3 regions of the Allobosea sp. TWI1241 genome follow, and region 3 is predicted to be linked to each of the others. Evidence: riboswitches for the same ligand, from Rfam matches in the RefSeq annotation. Region 3 holds a riboswitch; each other region holds the start of a gene.
What was found. A riboswitch is a leader RNA that binds a small molecule or an ion and turns the genes downstream of it on or off. The one in region 3 is predicted to bind cobalamin.

Region 1 (9,391 bases), on a different contig from region 3:
GGCGATCTCGGCGTCCTGCACTGCCTTGCGCTTTTCCATCTTCGCCTTGTGGCGCGCGGCCTCCTCGGCTGCGATCGTCATCGCCCGTCTCCCGTCACTTCACCGTCATCGGCAATCCGGCGACCATGAAGACCACGCTGTCGGCCTGCGCGGCAAGGCGCTGGTGCAGCCGGCCGGCCTCGTCGCGGAAACGGCGGGCGAGCGCGTTCTCCGGCACGATGCCGAGCCCGACCTCGTTGGACACCAGGACAAGCGGCGCCTCGACCTGGCGGCAGGCGGCGAGCAGTTCGCCGGTCGCGACCGCCACGTCACGCTCGCCGAGGATGAGATTGGTCAGCCAGAGCGTCAGGCAGTCGACCAGCACGGGCTGGCCGGGGTTCACGTTCCGCAACGCCTCCGGCAGGGCCAGCGGTGCCTCGACCGTCCGCCAGCCGGCCGGGCGGCGGGCGCGGTGCTCGGCGATGCGGCGGCGCATCTCGTCGTCATAGGCCTGCGCCGTGGCGACATAGGTCCAGGGCGCCGGGAAGGCCTCGACCAGCGCTTCGGCATGGCGGCTCTTGCCGGAACGGGCTCCGCCGAGGACGAGGGTGAGGCTTCTCGGGATCATCGGGTGCGCTCTCCGCGTCTGGCGACCCTTGGCCGCGGCGGTCGCTGCATTGCACAGCCTGCCGGCTGTGGCTAATGTTCATCCGCGACGGTGCCTCGGAGACGAGGTGAAAAGGGAACGCGGTGAAACGCCGCGGCTGCCCCCGCAACTGTAAGCGGCGAGGTTTGCGCCAGCGGCCACCGGGGGGACCGGGAAGGCGGCGCAGACCGGCGACCCGCGAGCCAGGAGACCTGCCGTCGCTCGATGTCGCCAACAGGCTGCCGGTGGGGTGGCCGGGAGAAACGATCATGACCATGACGGCCGTCGCCACCCGAACGCATGCCGCCTTGCGGCCGACGGCGCGCGTCATCGCGCCGCATCCGGCCCGGTGAGCGGCCAGCGCGCCCGCAGCGACCTCACGCCCATGACCGACCTCACCGCCCCAGCGGCCGTCACGCCCGCCGGCTGCACCCTGCATGTCTGCACGACCTGCCGGCGCCCGCGGCCCGACCTCGCCGAGGGCTACGACCAGCCCGGCATCGCGCTGGCGCAAAGCCTCGACGAGCGCCTCGCCGGCAGCGGGATTCCCGTCGTGCCGGTCGAATGCCTCTCCGTCTGCAAGCGGCCCTGCACGGTCGCGCTCGTGGCGGAAGGCAAGTGGACCTATGTGATCGGCGATCTCGACCGCGCCGAGCATGTCGAGGACATCGCCGACGCCGCCTTGCGCTATGCGGCGAGCCAGGACGGCATCGTGCCCTGGCGCGAGCGGCCGGTCTGCATCCGCAAGGGCGTGGTGGCGCGCGTGCCGCCGCTCAGGAGCCGGCGCGCGCACCGGACCGCCCGCCAATTCCTCCCGCTTTTCATCTGACCGACGCCTTTTGCAAGGCGCCCCTGCCCATCGGGCCAGATCAAGGATTTCGCAGCATGACCACCGCCTCCCAGACCTCCCTCGGCAAGGTGCCCTGCACCATCGTCACCGGCTTCCTCGGGGCCGGAAAGACCACGCTGGTGCGCCATCTTCTGGAGAATGCCGGCGGCAAGCGCCTCGCCGTGCTGGTCAACGAGTTCGGCGATCTCGGCTTCGACGGCTCGTTCATCGCCGGCTGCGGCATCGAAGGCTGCACCGCCGAGGACATCGTCGAGCTGCCGAACGGCTGCATCTGCTGCACGGTCGCCGACGATTTCGTGCCGGCGCTGGAAAAGCTGCTCGACCGCCCGAACCCGCCGCAGCACATCCTGATCGAGACTTCGGGCCTCGCCCTGCCGAAGCCGCTGGTCAGCGCCTTCAACTGGCCCGCGATCCGCGCTCGCGTCACCGTCGACGGGGTGATCGCCGTGGTCGACGGCCCCGCGGTCGCCGAGGGCCAGTTCGCCGACGATCCGGAGGCGCTGAAGGCCCAGGCCGCCAAGGACCAGGCGGTCGATCACGACAACCCGCTGGAGGAGGTGTTCGAGGACCAGATCCTCTGCGCCGACCTGATCCTGCTCAACAAGAGCGACCTGATCGACGCCGCCGGGCGCGAGAAGGTCAAGGCCGAAATCGCCGCGCATCTGCCCAAGGCGATCAAGATCGTCGAGACCGCCCATGGCAAGGTCGAGCCGGCGCTGATCATCGGGCTGGGCGCGGCGGCGGAAGCCGATCTCGCCGGCCGCCCCTCGCATCACGGCGAAGGCGAGGATCACGACCATGACGATTTCGATAGCGTCGCCCTGCCCCTGCCGCCGGCCGCGACGCCGGAGGAACTGACCGCCCGCATCGCCCGGGCGGCGGAGGCCGAGGGCGTGCTGCGGGTGAAGGGCTTCGCCGCCATCCCCGGCAAGCCGATGCGCCTCGTCGTGCAGGGCGTCGGCCGCCGCGTCGGCCATCATTACGACCGGCCCTGGGGCGCCGACGAGGCGCGCGACGGCCGCCTGGTGGTGATCGGGCTCAAGGGTTTCGACCGCGCCGCGGTGGAAGCGGCCCTGCGGGGATGATGCTATAGACGCCCTCTTTCGGGGGCGACGCGTGTCGGGGACCGCCGGCATGGCGGTCCCTCCCGATCTGTGAAAACCGGCCGCGAGGCCCTGACCATGCACCTTCTCCCGACCAGCGAGGTCAGGCTCGACGACGGCGAGGATGCCGTCGACCTCGCCCTGCCCCCGGCGGACGTCGTGGTGCTCTCCTTCAGCGACAGCGACCTCTCGGCGCTGGCGGCCGCTGCTGCGGCCCGGCCGGGCGCGGCCTCGCTGCGCCTCGTGCCGCTGCGGCGGCTGAAGCATCCGCTCTCCATCGACCTGCTGATCGAGGCGACGCTGACCCGCTCGCGCTTCGTGCTGCTGCGCTGCCTCGGCGGGCTCGACTATCTGCGCTACGGAATCGAGCAGATCTCGGCCGCCTGCAAGGCGGCCGGCGTGCCGCTGGCCGTGCTGCCGGGCGACGATCGCGACGACGACCGCCTCGCCGGCTACGGCACGGTGCCGAAGGTCCTCGCCGACGCCCTGCTCGGCCATTTCCACGCCGGCGGCGGCACGCAGAACATGGACCGCCTGCTGGCGCGGCTGGAGGCCTATCTCGCAGGACGCAGCGCCCGTTCCTCCGCCGCGGCTTCGCCGGCCCATCACCTGGAGCAGGGGGATGAGGCATCGCCGGAGGCTTGCGATCTCGATCCCGTTCCGCTTCCCGGCCTCTTCGCCATCGGCCCGGCCGGCGCGCCCCTGCCATGGCCCGAGGCGCTCGCCGCCTTGCCGGCCGACAGGCCCCTCGTTCCGATCCTCGCCTATCGCTCCGGCGTCGCCGCCGGCGACACGGCGATGGTCGAGGCCATGGCGCAGGCGCTGGCCGCACGCGGGCTCGCAGCCCTGCCGCTGGCGCTGACCAGCCTGAAGGACCCGGCCGTCATCGCCGCGCTTTCCGCGCTGATCGCCGCGCGCAAGCCGGCGCTGATCGTCGCCACCACCGCCTTTTCCGCTCGCGGCGGCGCCGATTTCGTGCTCGACCGCGCCGATTGCCCGATCCTGCAGGCCGTGCCGGTCGGCAGCCCTCGCGAGGCCTGGGCCGCCTCGTCCCGGGGGCTCTCGGCCACCGACCTCGCCATGCAGGCCGCCCTGCCGGAGTTCGACGGGCGGCTCGGCGCGATTCCCGTCGCCTTCAAGCAGGAGCTGACCGATGCCGCGACCGGCCTGCCGCTGCGCCGCTTCGCACCGGACGAGGCCGGCATCGCCGCGCTGGCCGATCTCGCCAATGGCTGGGTCGCGCTCGCCCGCAAGCCCGCCCGCGACCGGCGCCTCGCGCTGGTGATGTCGGATTATCCCGCCCGCGGCGGCCGGGCCGGCTTCGCGGTCGGGCTCGATACGCCGGCAAGCGCACTGGCGATCCGGGAGCTGCTGGCCGAGGCCGGCTACGACATACCGGCTCCGGACGCGGACGGCGCAGCGCTGATGCGGGCGCTGACCGAGGGACCGGCCGATCTCGCCCTGCCGCTCGACGCCTATCGCGACTGGCTCGCCGGCATCCCGTCCGAGGCACGCGCCGCGCTGCTCGCCAGCCATGGCGCGCCGGAGAGCGACCCTTCCTGCGAAGGCGGCGCCTTCCGCTTCCGGGCCGCGCATTTCGGCAGGGTCTGCATCGCCCTGCAGCCGCCGCGCGACGCCTCGCCCGATCGCAAGGCGCGCTATCACGATCCCGACGCGCCGCCCTGCCATGGCTATCTCGCTTTCTATCTGGCGCTGCGCCGGCAATGGCGGGCCGATGCGCTGATCCATCTCGGCACGCACGGCACCACCGAATGGCTTCCGGGCAAGGCGGTGGCGCTGTCGCCGGGTTGCTGGCCCCGGCTCGCGGTTGCGACGCTGCCGGTGATCTATCCTTACGTGGTCGACGACCCCGGCGAGGCTGCGCCGGCCAAGCGCCGGCTTTCGGCACTGACGCTCGGCCATCTGCCGCCGCCGCTCGCCGGCCCCGACGATCAAGGCGAGGTCGCGCTGCTGCGCGATCTCGTCGAGGAATACGCGCAGGCGCAGGTGCTCGATCCGCGCCGTGCCGAGATCGTCGCCCGCGAGATTCTCGACCGGGCCCATGTCTCCGGGCTGGCCGCGTCCTGCGGGCTGACGCCCGATCTCGCCATGCAGGGCGCGCTTGCCGCGCTCGACGCGCATCTCTGCGACATCGCCGAGACGCAGTTCCGCGACGGCTTGCACGTCTTCGGGCAATCGCAAGCCGATCCCGTATCCGCCGCCAGCGAGCGCGCCAACCTGCTGCGGGCGCTCGACGGGCGCTTCGTGCCGCCGGGGCCGGCGGGTGCACCGCATCGCGGCCGGCCGGACGTGCTGCCGACGGGGCGCAATCTCTCGACGCTCGATCCGCGCGCCCTGCCGACCCGGGCCGCCGCCCGCCTCGGCGCCCGCGCCGCCGAGACCGTCATCCGCCGTCATCTCCAGGAGGAAGGCGACTATCCCCGCCGCATCGTGATGGATCTCTGGGCTTCGCCGACGCTGCGCTCGGGCGGCGAGGACATCGCGCACGCGCTGCATCTCATGGGCGTCGCGCCGCTCTGGGACCATGGCTCGACCCGCGTCACCGGCTTCATGATCGTGCCGCAGGCGAAGCTGGCGGCGCCGCGCGCCGACGTCACCATCCGCATCTCTGGCGCCTTCCGCGACACCTTCCCGGCGCAGATCGCGCTGCTCGACGCCGCCGCCCGCGCCGTCGCCGCGCTCGACGAGCCGGATGCGTGGAACGAGCCGGCCGCCGCGCGCCGGCGCGGCGAGAGCGGGGCGCGCGTCTTCGGCGCGGCGCCCGGCCGCTACGGCGCGGCGATGGCCGACCGGGCCCTCGACGGCGACTGGCGGGCGCGCGCCGAGCTCGGCCAGGCCTATCTCGCCGCCAGCGACCATGCCTATGGCGGCCCCGAGGGCGGCGGCGCGCCCGATGCCGGTTTTGCCGACCGGATCGCCGCGGCGCAGGCCTTCATCCATGTCAGCGACACCGCCGGCCGCGACATTCTCGAGGCGACCAGCGCCGCAGACGTAATCGGCGGCTTCGCCGCGGCGCTGCAGGCGGTGGGCGGCGACGCCGCGCTCTACAGCGTCGACAGCTCGGCCCCCGAGCACCCGCGCGCCCGCACGCTTGCCGAGGACATCGCCCGCATCGTGCACGGTCGGCTCTGCCATCCGCGCTGGATCGCGAGCCATCTCGCCCATGGCTGGCGCGGCGCGGCCGAGCTCGCCGAGGCGGTCGACGCACTCTTCGTCTACGCCGCGACCACCGATGCGGTACCGGACGCGCTGTTCGACGCGGTGTTCCAGGCCTATTGCGGCGATGCGGCGACCTGGGAGGCGCTGCAGCGCGCCAACGCCCCCGCCGCCGCGTCGATCCGGGCGCGGCTGACCCAGGCGCGCGAGCGCGGGCTCTGGCGCAGCCGGCTGAACTCGGTGGCGCGGCTCGACGAGCCGGAGGCGGCACGATGAACGAGGCCGAGCGCGTGGCGATGCGGCGCGGCTGGTGCCCCGGCACGCTGCGCCCGATGGAGACCGGCGACGGCTGGCTGGTGCGCCTGCATCCGCCGCGCGACGCCTTGACGCCGCAACGGCTCGCCGCAGTCGCAGAGCTGGCCGCCCGCCATGGCAACGGGCAGATCGAGGTGTCGAGCCGCGGCAATCTGCAATTGCGCGGCGTCAGCGCCGGGACGCATCCGGCCCTGGTCGCGGCACTGCTCGCCGGCGACCTCGTCGACGAGGCGGAGGGCGACGGGCCGAACCGCCTCGTCCTCGCCTCCCCGCTGGCCGGCCGCGCGGCCGACGACCGCATCGACGCCGCAGCCCTGGCCGAGGCGGTCGAGCGCGCCGGACGCACCGTCGCCGGCGTGCCCCCCAAGACCTCGATCGTGGTCGATGGCGGCGGCGCGCTGACCCTCGACGGCTTCGCCGCCGATCTGCGCCTGCGCGCGCTGGATACGGGGACGGTCGGCCTCCAGATCGCCGATGGCCCGTGGTTCGGGCCGCTGCCGGTCACAGAGGCGCCGGCGATCGCGGCCAAGCTGCTCACGGGCTTCGTCGCCCTGCGCGGCGCCCTGCCGAAGCCGCCTTCCCGCATGCGCGCGCTCGACAAGGATCAGATGGCGGGGCTGGCCGCGGGGCTGCCTGTGCTGCCGCCGCCACCCGCGCGGCCTTCGCCGGCCGCGACCGGCCTGTTTCCCGAGCGCAGCGGTCTCGCCCTGCTCGCCGTCCTGCCCTTCGGCCGCTGCGAGGCGCAGACACTGGCGCGCATCGCCGATGCGGCGCAGGCGGCCGGCGTCGCCCTCATCCGGCCGACGCCCTGGCGCGGCCTCGCCTTCTGCGGGCTGGATGCGGACCGGGCCGAGCGGCTGGGCGAGGCGCTCACCGGGCTAGGTCAGATCGTCGCCGCCGACGATCCGCGGCTCGGTGTCGCGGTCTGCACCGGTGCGCCCGGCTGCACGCGCGGCCAAGCGGCGACGCTCGCCGACGCGCCGCTGATCGTGGCGGCGCTGCCGCCCCGGCTCGCCGCGGGCCTGCACGTCTCCGGCTGCGCCAAGGCCTGCGCCCATCCGGGGCCGGCGACGCTGACCCTGACCGGCCATGGCGGCGCCTATGAGGTGGTGTTCGGCGGGCGCGCCGGCGATCCGCCGGAAGCGGTGCTCGGCCTGGCGGAGCTTGTGCGCCGGCTCGAACCGGGTCAGGACATCCGCGCGCGCCTCGAGGCCGCGCAGCAACGGGACCGGACAGCGTGACGACGCAGCATGCCTATATCCGCGACGGCGCGGCGATCTATGAGCGCTCCTTCGCGATCATCCGCGCCGAGGCCGACCTCGCCCGCTTCTCGGGCACGGCGGAGCGGGTGGTGGTGCGCATGATCCATGCCTGCGGCATGACCGACCTGCCGAAGGACGTGGCGATGTCGCCGGACTTCGCGGCGAAAGCCGAAGCCGCGCTCGCCGGCGGCGCGCCGATCCTCTGCGATGCGCGCATGGTGGCGGACGGCGTGACGCGTGCCCGACTGCCGGCCGATAATGCGGTGATCTGCACGCTGACCGACCCTGCTGTGCCGGCGCTGGCCGCCCAGGCCGGCACCACCCGCTCGGCGGCGGCGATGGAGCTCTGGCGGCCGCATCTCGCCGGTGCCGTCGTGGTGATCGGCAATGCACCGACCTCGCTGTTCCGGCTGCTGGAAATGCTCGACGCAGGCGCGCCGCAGCCCGCCGCGGTGATCGGCATCCCCGTCGGCTTCGTCGGCGCGGCCGAATCGAAGGAAGCGCTGGCGCAGGACGGGCGCGTGCCCTTCCTCGTCGTGCACGGCCGGCGCGGCGGCTCGGCCATGGCGGCAGCGGCCGTCAACGCGCTGGCGCAGGCGAAGGAGTGACGGCGATGACGGAGCCCGCCTCGCGCCCGCTGCTCTTCGGCGTCGGCCTCGGGCCGGGCGACCCGGCCTACATGACCGTGCGCGCCCGCGAGATCCTGCTCTCGGCCGACCGGCTGGCGCACTTCTGCAAGCGCGGCCGGCGCGGGAATGCGCGCAGCACCGCCGACGCGGTGATCGGCCCCGATCCCGCCCGCGAGATCGCCATGGCCTATCCGGTCACCACCGAAGTGCCGGTCGACGAGGACGGCTATAGCGGGCCGATCGCCGCCTTCTACGACGAGACCGCCGAGGCGCTGGCCGCCGAGATGGCGCAGGGCCGCAGCGTCGCGGTGATCTGCGACGGCGACCCCTTCCTCTACGGCTCGTTCATGCATCTGTGGCGGCGGCTCGCCCATCGCTTCCCGACCGAGGTCGTACCGGGCGTCACCGCCATGGCGGGCGCCTGGGCCCAGGCCGGCGCGCCGATCAGCTGGGGCGACGACGTGATGACGGTGCTGCCGGGCACGCTGCCCGAGGCCGAGCTGGCGCGCCGCCTCGCCGATACCGACGCGGCGGTGGTGATGAAGCTCGGGCGCAACCTGCCCAAGGTCCGCCGGGCGCTGGCGCTCGCCGGGCTGGCGGAGCGGGCGATCTATGTCGAGCGCGCCACCATGGCGGGACAGGTCGTCTGCCGCCTCGCCGAGCGCGGCGATGCCGAGGCGCCCTATTTCTCGCTGATCCTGGTGCCGGGCGAAGGACGACGGCTGTGAGCGGTTCCCTGACGGTGGTCGGGCTCGGCCCGGGCGAGGCGCGCTATCTGACGCCGGCCGCGCAGGTAGCGCTCGACGCGGCGACCGACCTGATCGGCTACGGCCCCTATGTCGAGCGCGTACCGCCTCGCGAAGGGCAATTGCGCCACGCGACCGACAACCGCGTCGAGGTCGAGCGCGCGCGGCATGCGCTGGAGCTGGCGGCGGCGGGCCGGCGGGTCGCGGTGGTCTCGGGCGGCGATCCGGGTGTCTTTGCCATGGCGGCTGCGGTGTTCGAGGCGCTGGAGGCCGGCGATCCGTCCTGGCGCGCGCTTCCGATCACTGTCGAGCCCGGCATCACCGCGATGCTGGCAGCCGCCGCCCGCGCCGGCGCCCCGCTCGGCGGCGATTTCTGCGCGATCTCGCTCTCGGACAATCTCAAGCCCTGGGAGGTCGTGACGAAGCGCCTGCGCGCCGTCCTCGAGGCGGATTTCGTGATCTCGCTCTACAATCCGATCTCGAAGGCGCGGCCCTGGCAGCTCGGCGAGGCGCTGGCTCTGGCGGCCGAGATCCGCGCGGCGCAAACGCCGGTGATCTTCGCCCGCGCGATCGGGCGGCCGGACGAGCGCCTGCGGATCATGACGCTCGGCGAGGCGGTGGTGGCCGCGTCGAGCGCCGACATGGCGACCCTGGTGATGATCGGCGCCAGCGGCACAAGGCTGA
Region 2 (9,391 bases), on a different contig from region 3:
ACATCGCCGCCGCCGGGCTCGTCGCCAACATGCTGGTCGCCAGCGGCCGGCGCCGCGCCGCCTATATCGCCGGGCTGGAGAACACCTCGACCAGCCGCGACCGCGCCGCCGGCTTCGCGCAGGGGCTGGCCCGGCACGGGCTCGCCATCGTGGCGCGCGGCATCGGCCGCTACAGCTACGAGGGCGGCCGGGAGGCGGCGCGCGCCCTGCTCTCCGCGAGCGAGCCCCCCGACGCGATCTTCTGTGCCAATGACGAGATGGCTCTGGCCGTGCTCGACGTGGCGCGCGGGGAATTCGGGCTGAAAGTCCCGGACCAGCTCGCCGTGGTCGGCTTCGACAATTCGGCGCCGGGCGCGCTCGCGGCTTACGACCTCACCACGGTCGACCAGGGGCTGGAAGCCATGGCCCGCAGCGCCGTCTCCGTGATCGAGCAGATCATCGCCGGCGAGGACGCGCCCGGGCGCTCGATGCTGCCCTGCGCCATCATCCGCCGCAGCACGGCCTGAACCCTCAGCGCGCCAGCGGCTTGTCGAAATGCGTGCTGCCCTCGCCGGCCGCGAAGTCGCGATAGCCGCGCGAGCGCCAGAAGGCGATGGTGGCGGGCGTGCCGCTGTCGGCGTGGAGATAGAGGGTGGCGAAGCCGAGCGCCCTCGCCCGCCGCTCGGCCTGGTCGACCAGCCAGCGCCCGACGCCGCTGCGGCGATGATTGGCGCGCAGATAGACCCGCACCAGCTGCGCCACGGCCTCCACTGTGCCGTAGCGCCCGGTGAAGCCTGCGGCGAGCGTCGGCTTCAGGTCGAGGCGGTAGAGCCCGGCCGTGCCGACGATCTCGCCCGCGGCATCATGCAGGGCCCAGAAGGCACCGCGCTCCTCCGGCGCGAACCAGCCCGGCCCTGCCTCACCGGCCAGCCTGTCGAGATCGGCATGCCAGTCCGGCCGATAGGCCGTGCCATAGACCTCGGCGATCGTCGCGAGGCAGAAGGCGCGGGCGGCGCGACGCACGGTCTGCGGCGCCGTCGCGAGATCGCGGCAGCGCAGGCCGAGGGGAGCTTCGGAACCGTCTGCGCCCATCATGGCCGCCGCACCGGATCGTCGTAGAGGAACTGGATATGCGGCCGTCCGGCACGGGTGGAGCGGCCGATCTGGGCGCGTACGCCGAAGACCTCCCAGAGCAGCCCCTGCGTCAGCACCGCGGCCGGCGGGCCGGCCGCGACCACACGCCCGGCCTTCAGCACCAGCACGAGATCGCAGAATGCGGCGGCGAGGTTGAGGTCGTGCAGCGCGACGATGCTGGTCAGCGGCAGGCGCTCGACCAGAGCCAGGATCTCGATCTGGTGCTGGATGTCGAGATGGTTGGTCGGCTCGTCGAGCAGCAGCTCGCGCGGCTCCTGCGCCAGCGCCCGGGCGATCTGGACGCGCTGGCGCTCGCCGCCGGACAGGGTGTGCCAGGACTGGTCGCCGCGCCCGCCGAGATCGACCTGGTCGAGCGCACGCCGCAGGATCGCCTCGTCGGCAGCCGTCCAGGGCGAGAACCGTCCGCGATGCGGCGTGCGGCCGAGCGCGACGACTTCGCGCACGGTCAGTTCCTCAAGCGTCGCCGCCTGCTGCTCGACCACCGCGACGCGCTGCGCGATGGCGAGCCGCGTCAGGCTGGCCAGATCGTCGCCGCCGAGCGTGACGACGCCGCCCTGCGGCTGGCGCAGCCGGCAGAGCAGCTTGAGCAGGCTCGACTTGCCGGAGCCGTTGGGACCGATCAGGCCGAGCGTCGCGCCCTCCGGCACATCGAGGCCGACCGCGTCGAGAATGAGCTTTCCGCCGGCGCTCCAGCTGACATCGCGCACCGAAAAGCTCATTCGGGGCGCCTCGCGCGGTAGAGCAGCAGGGCGAAGGCCGGCGCGCCGAAGAGCGCGGTCACCACGCCGATCGGCAGGATCTGGCCCGGCACGACGATGCGGGAGAGGATGTCGGCGAGCACCATGAAGATGGCGCCGGCCAGCGCCGAGGCCGGCAGCAGCAGGCCATGGCCCGAGCCGACCAGCATGCGCGCGGCATGCGGGATGACGAGCCCGACGAAGCCGATCGAGCCGACGATCGAGACCATCGCCGCGGTCATCAGCGCCGTCGCGGCGAAGAGCACAAGGCGCAGCCTTGCGACGGGAACACCGAGCGCCGCCGCTGCCTCCTCGCCGAAGCTGAAGGCATCGAGCGCCCGCGCCTGGCTGATGCAGATGGCGAAGCCGGCGGCAGCCACGGCCGCCGCGAGATAGACGTCGGGCCAGCGCACGCCGCCGAGATTGCCGAGCAGCCAGAACATCACGCCGCGCGCCTGCTCGGCATCGGCCGAGCTGGTGACGATATAGGCGGTGAGCGCGTTGAAGAGCTGCGAGCCGGCGACGCCGGCCAGGATGGTGCGGTCGGAGCCGCCGCGGGCGCCGCGCGCCAGCAGCAGCACAAGAGCGAAGGCGGCGAGCGCGCCGAGGAAGGCCCCGCCAGAGAGGCTGAGTGCCCCAGCACCGAAGCCGACGATCATCACGCCGACGGCGCCCGTCGAGGCGCCGGCCGAGATGCCGAGCACATAGGGCTCGGCCAGCGGATTACGCAGCAGTGCCTGCAGCACCACGCCGCTCAGCGCCAGCGCGCCGCCGCAGCAGGCGGCGACGAGCGCCCGGCTCATCCGGTATTCCCAGACGACGCCGGCCTGCACCCGGCCGACCTCGTAGCCCGCGCCGAACAGGCGGTTGGCGAGGGTCTTGAAGGTCGTCGCCGGCGGGATCGCGATCTCGCCGATCGACACCGCCAGCGCGATCGCGGCGAGCAGCACGGCCAGGCCGGCCAGGGCGAACAGGGCACGCGGGCCCCACCCGCCGAGGCGCCGGGTCATGCGGGGCTCAATCGACCAGTTGGAGGCGCTTGAGGCCGGCCGCGACCGTCTCGATGCCGTCGATGGTGCGGATGGTCGGGTTCATCGCCTGGGCGCTGAGCTCGATGAAGCGCTTCTTCTTCACCGCGTCGATCTGGCTGACCACCGGATCCTTCTCCATGAAGTCGATCTTCACCTTCGGATCATCGGCCGGAAACTTGCGGCGGTCCATGGTGCCGACGACGATCACGGTCGGATTGCGCCCGACGATCGATTCCCAGCTCACCGCCGGCCACTCCTCGCCGCTCTCGACGGCGTTGCGGGCGCCGAGCACCTGCGTGATGTAGCCCGGCGCACCGAACTTGCCGGCGACCCAGGCGTCACCGTTGAGCTGCGAGGACGAGAACCAGTAGAGCAGCGAGACGTCCTTCGCCTTGCCGCCCGCCACCGAGGCCACCGCCTTGGCCTCGCGCTGCTTCAGCTCGGCGATGAAGGCTTCGCCGCGCTCCTGCACGTCGAAGATCTGCGCCAGCTCGGCGATCTCCTGGTAGATCAGGTCCATCGAAAACAGCTTCGTGCGCGCGCCGTCGCGCATGGAATTGTCCTTGGCGATACAGTCGCCCGGCGAGATATAGGTCGCGATCCCGAGCTCCTCGAACTGCTCGCGCTTGCCGACGACACCGTTGGGCCCGACGTCGAAGACGAATTGCGCGGCGACGAGGTCGGGATCGGTCTTCACCACCGCCTCGAAGCTCGGCTGGTTGTTGGAGATGCGCGGCACGCCCGCATTGGCCGCCTTGAGGTTCTCCAGCACCGGGCCGACCCAGACCGCGGTCGCGGCCAGCCGGTCGGCGAGGCCGAGCGAAAGCAGGATTTCGCTCGAGTTCTGGCCGATGGAGACCGCCTTTTCCGGCGCCTTGTCGAAGGTGATCTGCCGGCCGCAATTCTCCAGCGTCAGCGGATACTGCGTCTTGCCGGCGGCGAGCGCCCCGGAGGCGCCGAGCGCGAGGGTGGCGGCGGCGAGGAATGAAGCCAGTCTCATGACGAAGCCTTTCTGCTCAGGAGCGAGGCGTGGCGGCCAGGATCGCGTCGAGCCGGGCCAGGATGAAGGGGATGTTGGCGGGGTTGGGCGCGACGAGCGCGTCGTAGAGATGCGTATCGACGAGATGCGCCCGGCCATGGGCGACGACCGGCAGCGCCACGGCACCAGGCAGCGGCGCCAGCAGCTCCCGCACCGAGGCCGCCTTGCCGATCGGCGCCAGCAGCGCGAGGCCCGCGCCGCCGATGCCGCGCAGTTCGGCCAGCGGGCGCGGATGCGAGCCGTTGCAGTCGAACGCCCCTGCCCCCGCCGTCACCGGGCGCAGGCCGATGCGCCGGAACAGGTCGAGCGCCGGGGCGGTCTCGTCGACGATGGGATGGAAGGAGGTCGCGGTGACCTGCGCATAGGCGACACTGCGGCCGCGCCAGCCGGCATGGCGCGCGGCGAAGGCGGCGATCGCGGCATCCGTCTGGGCGACAAGCGTCTCCGCCGCCTGCGCCGGCGCCCCGGCGAGCCGGCCGATCAGCCGGGTGAGATCGCCATAGGGATCGCGCAGGTTGCGGCCGCGGCTGACCAGCGTCGGTGCGATCCGCGCCAACTGCGCATAATGGTCGCCATAGCTGTGATAGGCCGTGGCCGCGAGGATGAGATCGGGCTCCAGCTCGGCGAGCAGGTCGAGATCGACCCGGCCGGCCGGGACGCAGGCGATCTCCTGCGGCAAAAGCGGCTGGACCCAGGGGAAATTGTGACCGTCAGCCCCGGCGCCGTAGCGCATCGCGCCGACCAGCTTGACGCCGAGCGCGGCGCAGATCGCGACGTCGCTGTAGCCGACCGCGACGATGCGTTGCGGCGCCGCCGCCAGCAGCGTCTCGCCGGCGCTGTGCGCGATCCGCAGCGGGTACGCCCCGGCGGCCTGCGCGCGCCGCGGCCCGGCGCCGAGCAGCAGCGCGCCCGCTCCAGCGAGCAGCGCCCTGCGCGACCATATGACGTTCGTCATCTCCGCCCCCGCGCCCGCTCAGCCCTTCCGGGCGAAGGCGCTCTCGACCATGTCGAGCAGGCGCAGCGCCGCGAGATAGTCCGGGCGTATCGCCGATTCATCGAGCTCCCAGCGCCGGTAGCTGATCACCGCCTCGAGCTGGCGGAAGCCGGGATCGCAGCAGAGCTGGCCCATGCTGACCGGCCCGTTTGAGACCATGATCAGGTTGGGCGCGGTGAAGACCTCGAGCACCGCCGCCAGCGGCACCGGCACGCGCCCGTCCGCATCGAGCGTCCCGCCCTGCACCCTGGAAGCGGCATCGAACAGCCTGAAGCCGAGCCCGGCCAGGGTCCGGCCGAGCCCGCTCGTGGGAGAAATCGCGAAGGGATCCTCGTGGATGCCGCCGGCATTGGCCTGCAGCAGCGCGGTCTCGCCCTCCGGCAGCGCGATCTTGCCCGCGACCTGCGCCGCGCGCGCCTCGAAGGCGGCGATCAGCGCCGGCACCTTGTCCGTCCGCCCGAGCAGGTCGGCGACGAAGGCCAGTTCCTCGCGCCAGCCCGGCAGGTCGGCCGGTACGACCAGTGTCGGCGCGATCGCGGTGAGATCGGCGGCGCGCCCCGCGCTCGCCAGCCCGCCCGGATTGCGGCCGCCGGCGATGATCAGATCGGGCTCAGCCGCGCGGATCGCCGCGAGATCGACGCCGTCCGCCCCGGCCGGCAGCGCCACGGCCTTACGTGCCGCGGCCTGCCGGTTCCACAGCGGCGGGAAGCCGGTGCGGCGGTTGATGCGCGCGTCGGGAAAGCGGGGATCGGCGGCGACGACCGGCGCCTCCAGCGCGAAGGCGTAGCCGGCGATCCCGGCGTCGAGCACCACGATCCGCTGCGCCCCGGCCGCATCCGCCGGCCGGGCGGCGCCCGGCCCGGCCATGACCACCAGGGCGCCGGCAAGCACGCCTGTGAAGGCGCGGCGCGACGGTTCGACTGTCTTCGCGATGCCCATCGACATCGGTCCTTCCACGGCTCGACCGGACGCGTTTCGGGCGTCCGGTGCCGGGCTCGGGAGAACGGGAAACGGGCTCCGCCAGTCTCCGGGCACGGCAACATTCATCGAATGTCACCGTCACGGAGACGACCGCACCCTGGCACACCCCGTGCCGCGGGCTCAGGTGACAGGAACGGGCAGGTCTCCTGGCTTCCGGGTCAGCGCTTACCGTCTCCGCCTTCCCGGCGGCGCGAGAGGCGCCGCCAGTGGCTTCGTGGAGGGAAGCTCGCCGGTCACAGTTGCGGGGGCAGCCGCGGCGTCGAACCGCGTTCCCTTTTCATCCGCCTCGAGGCGGAACCTGTTCCGACGGCGACTGTAGCGTCAGCGCCGGCGGAAGGAAAGCGCGGCGACGAGGTGAAGAGCGGTCGCCGGGAGCCTCTCTGCCTCCCACGCCGGGATCATCGCGCCCATGGCCCGGCGCCGCGCTTCCGAGCCTTTTCCACACCGCCCAGCCGCGCCCATAACGCAAGGACAGGCCCCGACTCGACAGAGCGTTAAGGACTGGTAAAACAATCCCGCTTCGGGGGATTGGTCATGCGTATGCGTCTTGTTTTGGCGGTTCTCGCTGCATCAGTCTCACCAGCCATGGCGCAGTCCTTCGCGCAGACGGAAGCCCAGAAGCGCAAGCAGCATGTCCCCTATGTCCGGGCCGCGACGGACTGCGTGACCTCTGTGGTGCGCCGTGACGACGGTTTCGACGGCGCCGTCGCGTTCGACAGCTTCCAGCCGCTGATCGCCCGCGCCTTGTCCGTCTGCTCGCAATCGGTCGCGACGATGATCTCCACCCATGACGCGATCTACGGCTTCGGCGGCCAAGCCTTCTATGCCGGCCCGTATCTGAACGATCTGGAGCGGGCGGTCCGCAACCGCCTCGCCGGCCAGATCGCGGCGGCGCGCGCCAATGCCGACCGTCTCGCCGCCGAGCGCCAGGCGCGGCTCAACAAGGAAAGGGCCGAGCGGGACGCCGCCGCGGCCCAGGCGGAAGCCCGGCGCATCGAGGCGGAGACGCGCGAGAAGACCGCCCGCGCCGAGCGCGCCGAACTGCTCGAGAAGACGCGCGAGCTGATCCGGACGAAAACGCTCGGCTGCATCGGCAAGGAAGGCGCGACCATGCTGCTGACCGACGAGAAGGCCGAGGTGGTCGCCAAGGCGGCGATGATCTTCTGCCAGAACGACATCGACGCGCTGGTGAAGATCACCACCGAGATCGTCGAGACCGAGTCCGGTGCCCCCTTCGATCGCGCGCTGGTGCGCAGGCTCGCCGAGGACCGCGTCCGCGACGTCGTCACCGCCTATGTCATCCGCTTCCGCGGCGACCTGATCGGCAGGAACCTCAAGGACCAGCAGGCGCCCACCCGGCCGGCCGAGAGCTCGCGCAGCGCCCCGACGCTGTAGCGAGAGGCCATCCCCCGGCCGTGCACGACGGTCGCCGCTCGTTCGCACACCAGACGAGCTGGCGGGCGATCTTTCGCTTGCGCGGCCCGGCGCAGAGCCCGGCTTCGCGCCGCCGGCGACAGCCCCCTCACCGCCCCTGCTCGGCCCGCCAGATCAGTTCGCGCGGGATGTCGGCGAAGCGGCCTTGGCCGGAGAAGGCCAGGCAGTGGTCGATCTCCTCGCGCAGGATTGCGAGCACGTCGCTGGCCCCGGCTTCGCCGGCGGCAGCCGCGCCATAGAGCGTCGCCCGGCCGAGCAGTACCGCCTCGGCACCGGCGGCCTTGTACTTCACCACGTCGCTGCCGCGCCTGACGCCGCTGTCGGCGAGCACCGTCATGCGCCCCGCCACCGCATCGGCGATCAAAGGCAGCACGTCGATGGTCGCCGGCGCATAGTCGGCATTGCGCGCGCCGTGGCAGGAGACCACGATGCCGTCCGCCCCGTGCGCCAGGGCGGCCTGCGCGTCGGCGCGCGTCAGGACGCCCTTCACCACCAGATTGCCGTCCCAGATCCGGCGGATCTCGGCGACATCCTCCCAGGTCAGCCGGCGCGCCAGCTTGACATTGTTCGCCACCGCCTCACGCGTGATGCTGGTGCGGTACTCCGGCGGATAATGCGCATAGGTCGGCAGGCCTGAGGTCAGCATGGCGCGCAGCAGCACGCCCGCCAGCCAGCGCGGATGGGTCAGCACGTCGAGCACGCCGACGAGCGTCGGCTTGATCGGGATGCCGAAGCCGTTGCGCGTATTCCACTCCTTCTTCGGCGAGCGCGGCGTGTCGGCGGTGAGGACGAGCGTCTCGATGCCGAGCGCCCTAGCCCGGCGCAGCAGCTCACCGGTGAGCGTCCGGTCCTCGAAGACATAGAGCTGGAACCAGAGATCGGCGCCGTCGGCCCGCTCGGCGATCGCCTCCATCGCGGTCATCGACTGGGTGGCGACGCAGAACGGGATGCCGGCCCGGCGCGCGGCGCGCGCGACCTGGACCTCGCCATCGTGCCAGACCAGCCCGGCGACCGCCGTCGGCGCCACGATCAGCGGCACAGCGAGTCGCTTGCCGAAGAGCGTCACCGCCATGTCGGGCTGCGACACGTCGTTGAGCACGTGCTGGTTCAGCTTCACCGCGTCGAGCGCCGCCCTCACATCGCGCAGCAGCACCTCGTCCTCGGTGCCGCGGTCGATATACTCGAACATGCCGCGCGGCAGGCGCCTGCGCGCGAGATCGCGATAATCGGAAACGTTGAGCGGCTTCATCATGAGACATCCGGCAGACCGGCGCGCGGCCAGCGCCCCGGTCGGGCCGCGCCGTTGCGCCACTGGCCATGGCGGTAATCGCTCGGCGCCGCGGCGTGAAGAGGCCCGGCGCGTTTTGCGCGATGAAGGCGCGCCCCCGAGGGCGCGCGACTCACATCGGTTATCGCACCCAATGTGCTCGATCGTCAGTTCACCGCGACGCGTCTGAACCAGTGCTAGATCGCCGACTTCACCTATGTCCGGACGGCGGAAGGCTGGCTCTATGTGGCGGCCGTAATCGACCTGTTCTCGCGTCGTGTCATCGGCTGGTCGATGAAGGCCGAGATGGCGGCGGAACTCGTTACCGACGCGCTCATCATGGCGATCTGGCGCCGCGGCAAGCCGGAGGCGTTGCTGCATCACTCCGATCAGGGCAGCCAATATACCAGCCAGCACTTCCAGGAGTTGCTCGCCGAGAACGGCGTCATTTGTTCGATGAGCCGATCTGGCTACGTCTGGGACAACGCCGCGATGGAGAGCTTCTTCTCGTCGCTGAAGACCGAGCGGATCAGAAGGCAAGGTCTACCGAACCCGCGACGCCGCCAGAGCGGGCGTGTTCGACTATATCGAGCGGTTCTACAACACCCTCCGCCGGCTCTCGACCATCGGCTATCTCAGCCCGGCCGAGTTCGAAAAGAAGGTGGGATTAGGTTAACCGAGCGTCCACAGAACCGGCAGCAGGCCACAGGACGCCACGGCCGCCGATGTCGGGCCTATTCATGTCCTATCTATCGCTTTTGCCGACCCGGTCTA
Region 3 (9,391 bases):
CATGGTGCTCGGCGAAGGCGCGGCAGTGTTCGTACTGGAGAGCGAGGCGGCGGCGCAGCGCCGTGGCGCCCCGGTCCTCGCCCTGCTGCGCGGCTACGGCACGACCTCCGACGCCGGCGACCTGATACGGCCGGACCCGCAGGGCGCCGCGGCGGCGATCCGCGCCGCCCTCGCCAGTGCCGGGCTGGCGCCGGACGACATCGCCCATGTCAACGCGCATGGCACCGGCACGCTGCTCAACGACGCCGCCGAGGCGCAGGCACTGGACATCGTCTTCGGGAACGCCGCCGCGCGGATCCCGCTCTCGGCCACCAAGCCGGTCCACGGCCATACGCTCGGCGCCTCGGGCGCGATCGAGCTGGCCGCGACGATCATCGCCCTGCACCACCGCCTCGCGCCGGGCACGCTCGGCTTCGCGCCGGAGCAGGCGGCCTTCCCGCTCGCCATCAGCGCGGCCAACCAGCCGATCACGGGGGCCATCGGCCTCAGCAACAGCTTCGCCTTCGGCGGCGTCAACGCCGCGCTGGTGGTCGAGGCCCCGGCTCTCGCATCGTCGTGAGACTTCCCATGCCGCTCACTCCCAATGGCGCCCCGCCGGCCACCCTGCCGGCGTCCTGGCAGGCCGTCATCGATTTCGACGGCACCATCTCGCGCGAAGACACCACCGACCGCGTGCTCCAGCGCTTCGCCGAGCCGGGCTGGGAGGACATCGAGGCCGCGTGGCAGGCCGGCGCGATCGGCTCGCGCACCTGCATGGAGCGTCAGGTAGCGCTGCTGCGCGCCTCGCCCGACGTGCTCGACACCTTCGCCGCCGGGCTGGAGATCGACTGGGGCTTCCCGGCCTTCGCGCTGCTGTGCCGGCGCCACGACATCCCGCTGACCATCGTCTCCGACGGGCTCGACCGGACGATCCGTACGGTGATGAAGCGGGCCGGTCTCGGCCATATCCCCGTCATGGCTAACCGGCTGGAACCGGCCGGCGGCGATCGCTGGCGGCTCACCTCGCCGCATGCCGCGCCGGAGGGCGCCTGCGCCAGCGGCACCTGCAAATGCCGTATCGCGGCCGGGCTGCCGCGGCCGCTGACGCTGCTCGTCGGCGACGGCCGCTCCGATTTCTGCGTGGCCGGCGAGGCCGATCTCGTCTTCGCCAAGGGCGCGCTGGCGACGCATTGCCGGCAGGCCGGCATCGCCCATCACGCCATCACCGACTTCGCCGACGCCGCCACGCGTCTGGACGCCATCCTGGCCGGCGCGCCGCTGCCGGCAGCGACCCATCACCTCGAGGACAAGATCAATGGCTGACGCCGCCCTGAAGCACGCCCACCCCATGACCTCCGGCCTGCCGGTCGACATGGACGCCCTCGCAGCCGATGAAGCGCGCCTGCTGGCGCTCGAGGCCCAGTACTGCTCGCATGGCGACACGGTGCACTACACGCAGATGCCCAAGATCTTCTCGGGCTGCGAAGGTTCCTTCATGCTGGACGCGGCTGGAAACCGCTTCCTCGACCTGCAGATGTGGTATTCGGCGGTGAATTTCGGCTACGCCAATCCGCGCCTCAACGCCGCTCTGAAGCGCCAGATCGACACGCTGCCGCAGGTCGCCAGCCAGTATCTCCACCGCGAGAAGATCGAGCTCGCGGCACTGATCGCCCAGGATGCCGAGCGCAAGTTCGGCGCCAAGGGCCGGGTGCACTTCAATGTCGGCGGCGCCCAGGCTGTCGAGGATTCGCTCAAGCTCGTCCGCAACGCCAAGAACGGCAAGAGCCTGATGTTCGCCTTCGAGGGCGGCTATCACGGCCGCACGCTCGGCGCCTCGGCGATCACCTCGTCCTATCGCTATCGCCGCCGCTTCGGCCATTTCGGCGAGCGGGCGCACTTCATCCCCTTCCCCTACCACTTCCGCGGCCCCAGGGGCATGAGCAAGGAGGAGTATGGCGAGCACTGCGTCGCGCAGTTCGCCCGGCTGTTCGAGAGCGAATACAACGGCGTCTGGGATCCGAAGGCCGGCCAGTCCGAATATGCCGCCTTCTATGTCGAGCCCTTGCAGGGCACGGGCGGCTACGTCATCCCGCCGCCGAACTTCTTCACCGGGCTGAAGAAGGTGCTCGACGACCACGGCATCCTGCTGGTCGTCGACGAGATCCAGATGGGCTTCTTCCGCACCGGCAAGCTCTGGTCGATCGAGCATTTCGGCGTGCAGCCGGACGTGATCGTCTTCGGCAAGGCGGTGACCAACGGCCTGAACCCGCTCTCCGGCATCTGGGCCAAGGAAGCGCTGATCAACCCGACCGTCTTCCCGCCCGGCTCGACGCACTCGACCTTCAACGCCAATCCGCTCGGCACCGCCGTCGCGCTGGAGGCGATGACGATGATGGCCGAGGACGACTACGAGACCATGGTCATGGCGAAAGGCAAGCACTTCCTCGCCGGCCTCGAGGAGCTGAAGCGCCGACACAAGATCGTCGGCGAGGTCGATGGGCTCGGCATGGCGCTGCGCATCGAGATCTGCGAGCCGCACGACAGCTATACGCCGTCCAAGCGCCTGGTCGACCTGATGTGCGACGAGGGCATGAAGGCCGATCTGGAGGTGGCGGGCCGCCGCTATGGGCTGGTGCTCGACATCGGCGGCTACCACAAGAACGTCATCACCCTCGCACCGGCGCTGACCATGAGCTACGCCGAGATCGACCTAGCGATCGCGCTGCTCGACCAGCTCTTCGCCCGCGTCGCGAACGCCTGAGCGCGGCGGACCGGATCATGCGCCTGCGGGTGATCGATCTCGACGGCAGCCTGCCGGCGCAGGAGCCGCTGCGCCAGCGCATCGAGGCGGGGGCCGCGACCCGGATCGACGCGCGCGATCTGGCCGGGCGGCTGCGCATCGTGGCGAGCCGCACCGCGCTGCGCAGCCTCTCCGCCCGGCTACCGCCGGACGCGGCCGGCAGCGGGCCGGGCGTCACCTTCTACGGCTCCGGCGATTTCCACCACCTGACTGCCTCGCTGGTGGCGGCGCAGGACGAGCCGCTCACCATCGTGCATTTCGACAATCACCCCGACTGGGTGCGCGTCCCGGCGACGGTGAATTGCGGCGCCTGGGTCAACCGGGCGCTCGAGCTGCCGCATGTCCGCAAGATCGTGACCCTCGGCCCGAGCAGCAGCGACCTCGTCAGGCCGGAATGGCAGTTCGCCAACCTCGCCGCCCTGCGCGAGGGGCGGATCGCGCTCTATCCCTGGCGCCATGCCCCCTCGCGCGTCTGGGGGCGCTATGGCAGCAATGCCTGCTACCGCCAGGAGGGCGGGCATCTGCACTGGCGCAATCTGGCCGAAGAGGAGTGGAGCGATTTCCTCGACGAGCTCGTCGCCCAGATCCCGACCCGCGCGATCTGGCTGACCATCGACAAGGACGTGCTCGGCCCCGGCGACGCCGTGACCAACTGGGACCAGGGCGCCATGCCGCTCGCCCATCTGATCGCCGCGATCGAGCGCCTCGCGGCGGCTCGGCACATCGCCGGCGTCGATGTCTGCGGCGACTGGTCGGAGCCGCGCTTCACCGATCCGTTCCGCTGGACGCTCGCCCGCTTCGACCATCCGCCGCCGATCACGCCCTCGGCGGAGACGCTCGGTGTCAACGCGCGGGTCAACGCCACCCTGCTCGCCTGCCTCGATCGGGTGCTGCCGTGACACGCTCCCCCACGCCTCCGGCCGGCACCGACCACGGCGTCAGGCTCGCCGGCGGCTCCACCGGCTTCCTGCTGATCCACGGGCTCGGCGGCACGCCGGTCGAGCTCAAGCTGATCGCACGCGCGCTGCATGCAGCCGGCCACACCGTCCATTGCCCGCAGCTGGCCGGCCATTGCGGCAGCGAGGCCGACCTGCTCGCCACCAGCTGGCGCGACTGGGCCGGCAGCGTGCACGACGAACTCGCCCGGATGCGCACCCGCTGCGAGCGGGTGATCGTCGGCGGGCTCTCCATGGGCGCGGTGCTCGCCATCCACGCCGCGGCCGAGCGCCCGCAGGCGGTGGACGGCCTGGCGCTCTACGCGCCGACGCTGCGCTATGACGGCTGGGCGATCCCGCGCCATGCCTTCCTGCTGAAATGGCTGATCAACACCCCGCTGGGCCGCCGCTACAGCTTTCCCGAGCGCGAGCCCTACGGGATCAAGCACGCCCGCACGCGCCGCACCATCGTCGAGGCGATGGCGTCCGGCGACACCTCCCGCGCCGGGCTCGACGGCACGCCGGCCCGGGCGCTCCAGCAGCTCTGGCGCCTCGTCGCCGAGACGCGCAGGCAGATGCCGGCCGTCACCTGCCCGGCCTTGCTCGTCCATGCCCGCGAGGACGACATCGCCGGCCTCTCCAACGCCTTCGAGGTCCAGCGCCGCCTCGGCGGGCTGGTCGACGCCGTGATCCTCGACGACAGCTATCACCTCGTCACCATCGACCAGCAGCGCGGCATCGTCGTCGATCGCACCCTGGCGCTGGCGCAGCGCCTCGCCCACAAGCGCGCCGCCGCCGCGTCATGACCGGCCTGGTCGCGCGCATCGTCGACAGCGTCGCCGCGATCCCGGCGGCCGCGTGGGACGCCTGCCTGCCTGGCGAAGCCGAGGATCACAGCTACTACCGTGCCTGCGACGAGGCCGCTGCGGCCTCCGGCACCGGGCTGCGATGCGCTGCCGTCGCCATTGCCGACGCCCAGGGCATCGCCGCCGTGGCGCCGTTCTTCCGGCTGGACTACCGGCTCGACACGCCCTTGCAAGGCAGGCTGCGCGGTGTGGCCGATGCCGTGTACCGTTACGTTCCGCGCCTGCTGACGCTCAGGATCATCTGCATAGGCTCGCCCTATGCCGATCGCTGCCATCTCGGCTTCGCGCCGTGGCTCGACGGCCCGCGCCGCGAGACCGCGATGCGCGCCATCGTGGATGCGCTTCGCCGGCAGGCGGCCGCGGAGGGCGCGCAGCTGGTCGCCTTCAAGGATCTCGCCCCGGCCGACGATGCGCTGGTCGCGCCGTGCCTCTCGCGGGAGGGGTTCGCCCGCATCGGCAGCCTTCCGGTCGCCATCCTCGACCTGCCCTATGCCGATGAGGACGGCTATCTCGCATCGCTGTCGGCCGCGACACGCAAGGACATCCGGCGGAAACTGGCCAGAGCGCAGGCGGTCCGGATCGAGCACCGCAGCGACATCACGGGACTGGAAGAGCTCATCGCGGAGCTGTACGAATCGACCCGGCGCCGCAGCGGCCTGGATTACGGCGAGCTGGAAGTCCTGCCGCCCGGCTACTTCGCGGCGGTGTCGCGTGCCCTCGGCGAGAGGGCCGTCTTCGCGCTGTACTGGATCGGCGACGAACTCGCCGCCTTCAACCTGCTGCTGATCGAGCCAGGCCGCGTCATCGATAAGTTCCTGGGCATGCGTTACCCGCTGGCGCGCGAGCACAATCTCTATGCGGTCAGCTGGATGGCGAATGTCCGCTTCTGCCTGTCGCGCGGGATCGTCTCGCTGCAGAGCGGGCAGACCGCCTACGCCTCGAAACTGCGCTTCGGCAGCCGGCTGGTGCCGACCCGGCTTCATGTCCTCCATCGCAGCAAGCTTCTGCAGTGGGGGCTGCGTCGCATCGCCTCGACCGTGTCGTTCGACCGGTTCGATCCGGATCTGGCCCGCTTGCCGGCGGCGCGATAGCCGCCGGCGCTGGCGGCATCGATCCGGGCGAGCCATGCGGGCGCGGCGCACTGCACTGGGCGGGCCGAGCGATGACACCAGGTGACGGCGCTGCGTCTCGTAACGGTCCGGCGTGCTCCGGCATGACCCGGCTTCATCCGCCGGGGGCGCGTAGCGGGGCGATCGACAGAGGAGAACGGCTTGAGTCCGCCGATGCCACCGCAACGTTGTTCGATCGCGCCGTCCGCGTTTGACGCTGCCTCATTTTCGCCCTATCCCTGGCCGCGACGGTTCCCTTAGGGGATCAAAAGGGAACGCAGTGCGGATGGCTCCGCCATTCTATGCTGCGGCTGCCCCCGCAACTGTAAGCGGCGAGCCTCGTCGCCACGCGCCACTGGGACCTTGGGCCTGGGAAGGCGGTGACGGGGCAGCGACCCGCGAGCCAGGAGACCTGCCGTCAGTCGTGGTCACACGCGAACACGTTCGGACGGGGTGTTTCGATCGCTGCTCGACTGTCTGCTCCTGCACGGGAGCGAACGGGAGATCGCGTTCGCGGTGACGTGCCACAGACGTCAACGCCCGAGGTCTCATCGTGAGCCGTCTTCCGCAAGCCGCCCGACGCCATGCGTCGATTTCCTCCATTTCGAGCCTCGCCCTCGCCATGGCGCTGATCGCCGGCGCCGCCCAGGCGCAGGCGCCTGCCGAGGCGATCGCCCTCGACCAGATCGTGGTCAGCGCCACGGGAACGCCGACGCCGGCGCGCGAGGTGGCGAGCTCCGTGACCGTCGTCACCGCCGGCGAGATCGAGCAGCGGCAGCGCCGCACCCTGCCGGACGCGCTCGCCACCGTGCCGGGGCTGAACGTCGTGCAGACCGGCGGGCCCGGCGGCCAGACTTCGGTCTTCATGCGCGGCACCAACTCCAACCACGTCAAGGTGCTGATCGACGGCATCGAGGCCAACGACCCGTCGACGCCGAACCGCTCCTTCGACTTCGGCTCGATGCTGACCGACGACATCGCGCGCATCGAGGTGCTGCGCGGGCCGCAGAGCGGGCTCTACGGCGCCAATGCGCTCGGCGGCGTCATCGCGATCACCACCAAGCGCGGCGAGGGGCCGCCGCGGATGACCGCCCGCGTCGAGGCCGGCTCGCACGGCACCTTCAACCAGACGGCCGGGTTCAGCGGCGGCGACGACCGCTTCGACTACGCCTTCAACGTCTCGCATATGCGCTCGGATTCGACGGATTCCGTGCCGTCCGGCCTGGTGCCGCCCGGCGTGCGCGTCCGGCCCAACGCCTATGACGCCTATTCCTATTCGGCGCGCCTCGGCGTGGCGCTCGGCGATACCGTTCGCCTGAACTGGGTCGGCCGCTACACCGACGGCCAGTTCCGCTCGCCCTACGATGCGGGCTTCCCCAGCCGCCCGACCGGTCTGCGCGCGCTCAACAACTACGCGCAGGGCTTCACCCGCGGCGAGGTCGTCTGGGATCCGCTGGCGGGTCGCGCCGTCAGCCGGTTCGGCGTCTCCTATTCCCGCCAGGATCGCTCCAACCGCTCGCCGACGGTGTTCGGCAATCTCGGCATGCCCACCGAGAATCTGGGCGAGCGGATCAAGCTGGACTGGCGCGGCGATCTCGAACTCGCCAAGGGCCACGTCCTGACCGGCGGGCTTCAATATGAGCGGGAGCGGATCGAGACGACGACCCTGACCGCCTCGAACGGCAACAAGGCCGCCTTCCTCGAATATCAGGGCAATCTCGCCGATCGCTTCTTCGTCGCGGCCAATATCCGCCACGACCATGACGACAGCTATGGCGGCCACACCACCTACCGCATCGCGCCGGCCTATATCGTGCCGGAGACGCAGACCAAGCTGAAGGCGAGCTACGGCACAGGCTTCAAGGCGCCGACGCTGAGCGAGCTCTTCGTCGACTACCGCCCGGGCTTCAACTTCTACGGCAACCCGAACCTCAAGCCGGAGGAGAGTCGCGGCTGGGATGTCGGCTTCGAGCAGCCGCTGCTCGACAAGCGCCTGCAGGTCGGCGCGACCTGGTTCCGCAACGACATCGACAACCTGATCGTCACCAACGCGGCCGGCACGTCCTACGCCAATGTCGGCAAGGCGCGGACGCAGGGCGTCGAAGCCTTCGCCGCGCTCGATATCTCGCCGGAGCTGAAGCTTCGGGCCGACTATACCTTCACCCTCGCCAAGGACGAGACGGCACGGCAGGAGCTGCTGCGCCGCCCGCGCCACAAGGCCAGCGGCACCGTCAGCTGGACGCCGATCGACAGGCTGAGCCTGTCGGCCACCGTGATCTATGTCGGCCCCTGGGTCGACGGGAACCGCGACTTCTCGGTCAGGCGGCTGCGGGCCAAGGGCGCTACCCTGGTCAACCTCGCCGCCGAGTACAAGGCGACCGACCGGCTCACCGTCTTCGGCCGCGTCGACAACCTCTTCGACAAGAGCTGGCAGAACCCGGTCGGCTTCCTGGTGCCGGGCCTCGGCGCCTATGCCGGGCTCAAGGTGGCGCTCGGCGGATGAGGGGGCCGCGCGCCGGGCTTGGCCGTCGCCTCCTCGCCGCGCTCCTGGCGGCGGGGTTCGCCTGCGCCGTCGCGCCGGCGGCGGCGCGGCCGGCGCGCATCGTCTCGCTCAACATGTGCACGGACGAGCTGGTGCTGCGCCTCGCCGATCCCGGCGCGATCGCCTCCGTGACCTGGCTCTCGCAGGATCCACGCAACGCCAACATGGCGGAGCTGGCGCGCCGCGTGCCGGCCAATCAGGGCCTGGTCGAGCAGGTGCTGGCCGCCCGGCCGGACCTCGTCGTCGCCGGCAGCTACACCACCCGCGCGACGGTCTCGCTGCTCCGGCGGGTCGGGCGGCCGGCACATGAGTTCGGCGTGCCGCGCAACCTCGCCGAGATGCGCGCCCAGATCCGCGAGATGGCGGCGCTGCTCGACGAGGAGGCACGCGGCGAGGCGCTGATCGCCGGGATCGACGCGCGGCTCGACGCACTGGAGGCAAGGCGCCCGGCGCGGCCGCTGCGCGCGATCGTGCTGCGGCCGAACGGGTTCGCCGTCGGCCGCGGCTCGCTGGTCGACGAGATCCTGACCCGCGCCGGGCTGGTCAACATCGCCGCCGAGCTCGGCATCGAGAGCTACGGGCAGATCGCGCTGGAGACGGTGGCGCTCGCCCGGGCCGAGGTTCTGATCCTCAACGACACGCCGGACGGCCCGCCCTCGCTCGCCCATGAGGTGCTGCATCATCCCGTCATAGCGCGGCTGTCGGACCGCCTGCGGCTGGTTACGCTGCCCTCGCGCCTGTGGACCTGCGCCGGCCCGAGCGTCGTCGACGCCATCGAACACCTGGTCGAAACCCTGGAGCCCGCACGATGACCCCTGTCGGCCATGACGGCCTGCGGCCCGCCGTGCTGCTGCCGGCGCTCACTGTCCTCACTCTGGCGATGCTCGCTGTGTCGCTGGCGGTGGGCTACGAGCCGCTCGATCTCGGCCAGGCCGTCGCCGATCTCGCCGCGGGACGCGCCACCCTCCCGGCGCTGGTCCTGGTGGAGCTGCGCCTGCCGCGCGCGCTGCTCGGCGGGCTGGTCGGCTTCAGCCTCGGCATGGCGGGGGCGGCGATGCAGGGCATGATGCGCAACCCGCTGGCCGAGCCGGGCGTGGTCGGCATCTCCAGCGCCGCGGCCTTCGGCGCGGTCGCCGCCTTCTACAGCGGCCTGTCGGGTG

Region 1: another riboswitch for cobalamin. It lies ahead of ABE438_RS10840 (DUF1636 domain-containing protein); the one in region 3 lies ahead of ABE438_RS18120 (TonB-dependent receptor plug domain-containing protein).
Region 2: another riboswitch for cobalamin. It lies ahead of ABE438_RS16230 (ABC transporter substrate-binding protein); the one in region 3 lies ahead of ABE438_RS18120 (TonB-dependent receptor plug domain-containing protein).

Annotation. Positions count from the first base shown of each region.
Region 1 is NZ_JBDJKW010000007.1:7,061-16,451, reverse strand. Features, by position in the region: gene cobO (cob(I)yrinic acid a,c-diamide adenosyltransferase) at 1-81, opposite strand, end outside; gene cobU (bifunctional adenosylcobinamide kinase/adenosylcobinamide-phosphate guanylyltransferase) at 95-607, opposite strand; cobalamin riboswitch at 679-860, shown strand; gene ABE438_RS10840 (DUF1636 domain-containing protein) at 1,011-1,454, shown strand; gene cobW (cobalamin biosynthesis protein CobW) at 1,511-2,560, shown strand; gene cobN (cobaltochelatase subunit CobN) at 2,657-6,031, shown strand; gene cobG (precorrin-3B synthase) at 6,028-7,311, shown strand; gene ABE438_RS10820 (precorrin-8X methylmutase) at 7,308-7,940, shown strand; gene ABE438_RS10815 (precorrin-2 C(20)-methyltransferase) at 7,946-8,689, shown strand; gene cobJ (precorrin-3B C(17)-methyltransferase) at 8,686-9,391, shown strand, end outside.
Region 2 is NZ_JBDJKW010000013.1:79,629-89,019, reverse strand. Features, by position in the region: gene ABE438_RS16260 (LacI family DNA-binding transcriptional regulator) at 1-506, shown strand, start outside; gene ABE438_RS16255 (GNAT family N-acetyltransferase) at 511-1,074, opposite strand; gene ABE438_RS16250 (ABC transporter ATP-binding protein) at 1,071-1,853, opposite strand; gene ABE438_RS16245 (FecCD family ABC transporter permease) at 1,850-2,881, opposite strand; gene ABE438_RS16240 (ABC transporter substrate-binding protein) at 2,889-3,896, opposite strand; gene ABE438_RS16235 (ABC transporter substrate-binding protein) at 3,919-4,896, opposite strand; gene ABE438_RS16230 (ABC transporter substrate-binding protein) at 4,915-5,874, opposite strand; cobalamin riboswitch at 6,036-6,233, opposite strand; gene ABE438_RS16225 (hypothetical protein) at 6,502-7,311, shown strand; gene ABE438_RS16220 (alpha-hydroxy acid oxidase) at 7,439-8,602, opposite strand; partial or broken gene ABE438_RS16215 (IS3 family transposase) at 8,759-9,293, shown strand; gene ABE438_RS16210 (hypothetical protein) at 9,389-9,391, opposite strand, start outside.
Region 3 is NZ_JBDJKW010000017.1:70,696-80,086, forward strand. Features, by position in the region: gene ABE438_RS18090 (beta-ketoacyl-[acyl-carrier-protein] synthase family protein) at 1-559, shown strand, start outside; gene ABE438_RS18095 (HAD-IB family phosphatase) at 568-1,302, shown strand; gene ABE438_RS18100 (aspartate aminotransferase family protein) at 1,328-2,740, shown strand; gene ABE438_RS18105 (arginase family protein) at 2,758-3,678, shown strand; gene ABE438_RS18110 (alpha/beta hydrolase) at 3,675-4,520, shown strand; gene ABE438_RS18115 (GNAT family N-acetyltransferase) at 4,517-5,671, shown strand; cobalamin riboswitch at 5,922-6,123, shown strand; gene ABE438_RS18120 (TonB-dependent receptor plug domain-containing protein) at 6,243-8,192, shown strand; gene ABE438_RS18125 (ABC transporter substrate-binding protein) at 8,189-9,043, shown strand; gene ABE438_RS18130 (FecCD family ABC transporter permease) at 9,040-9,391, shown strand, end outside.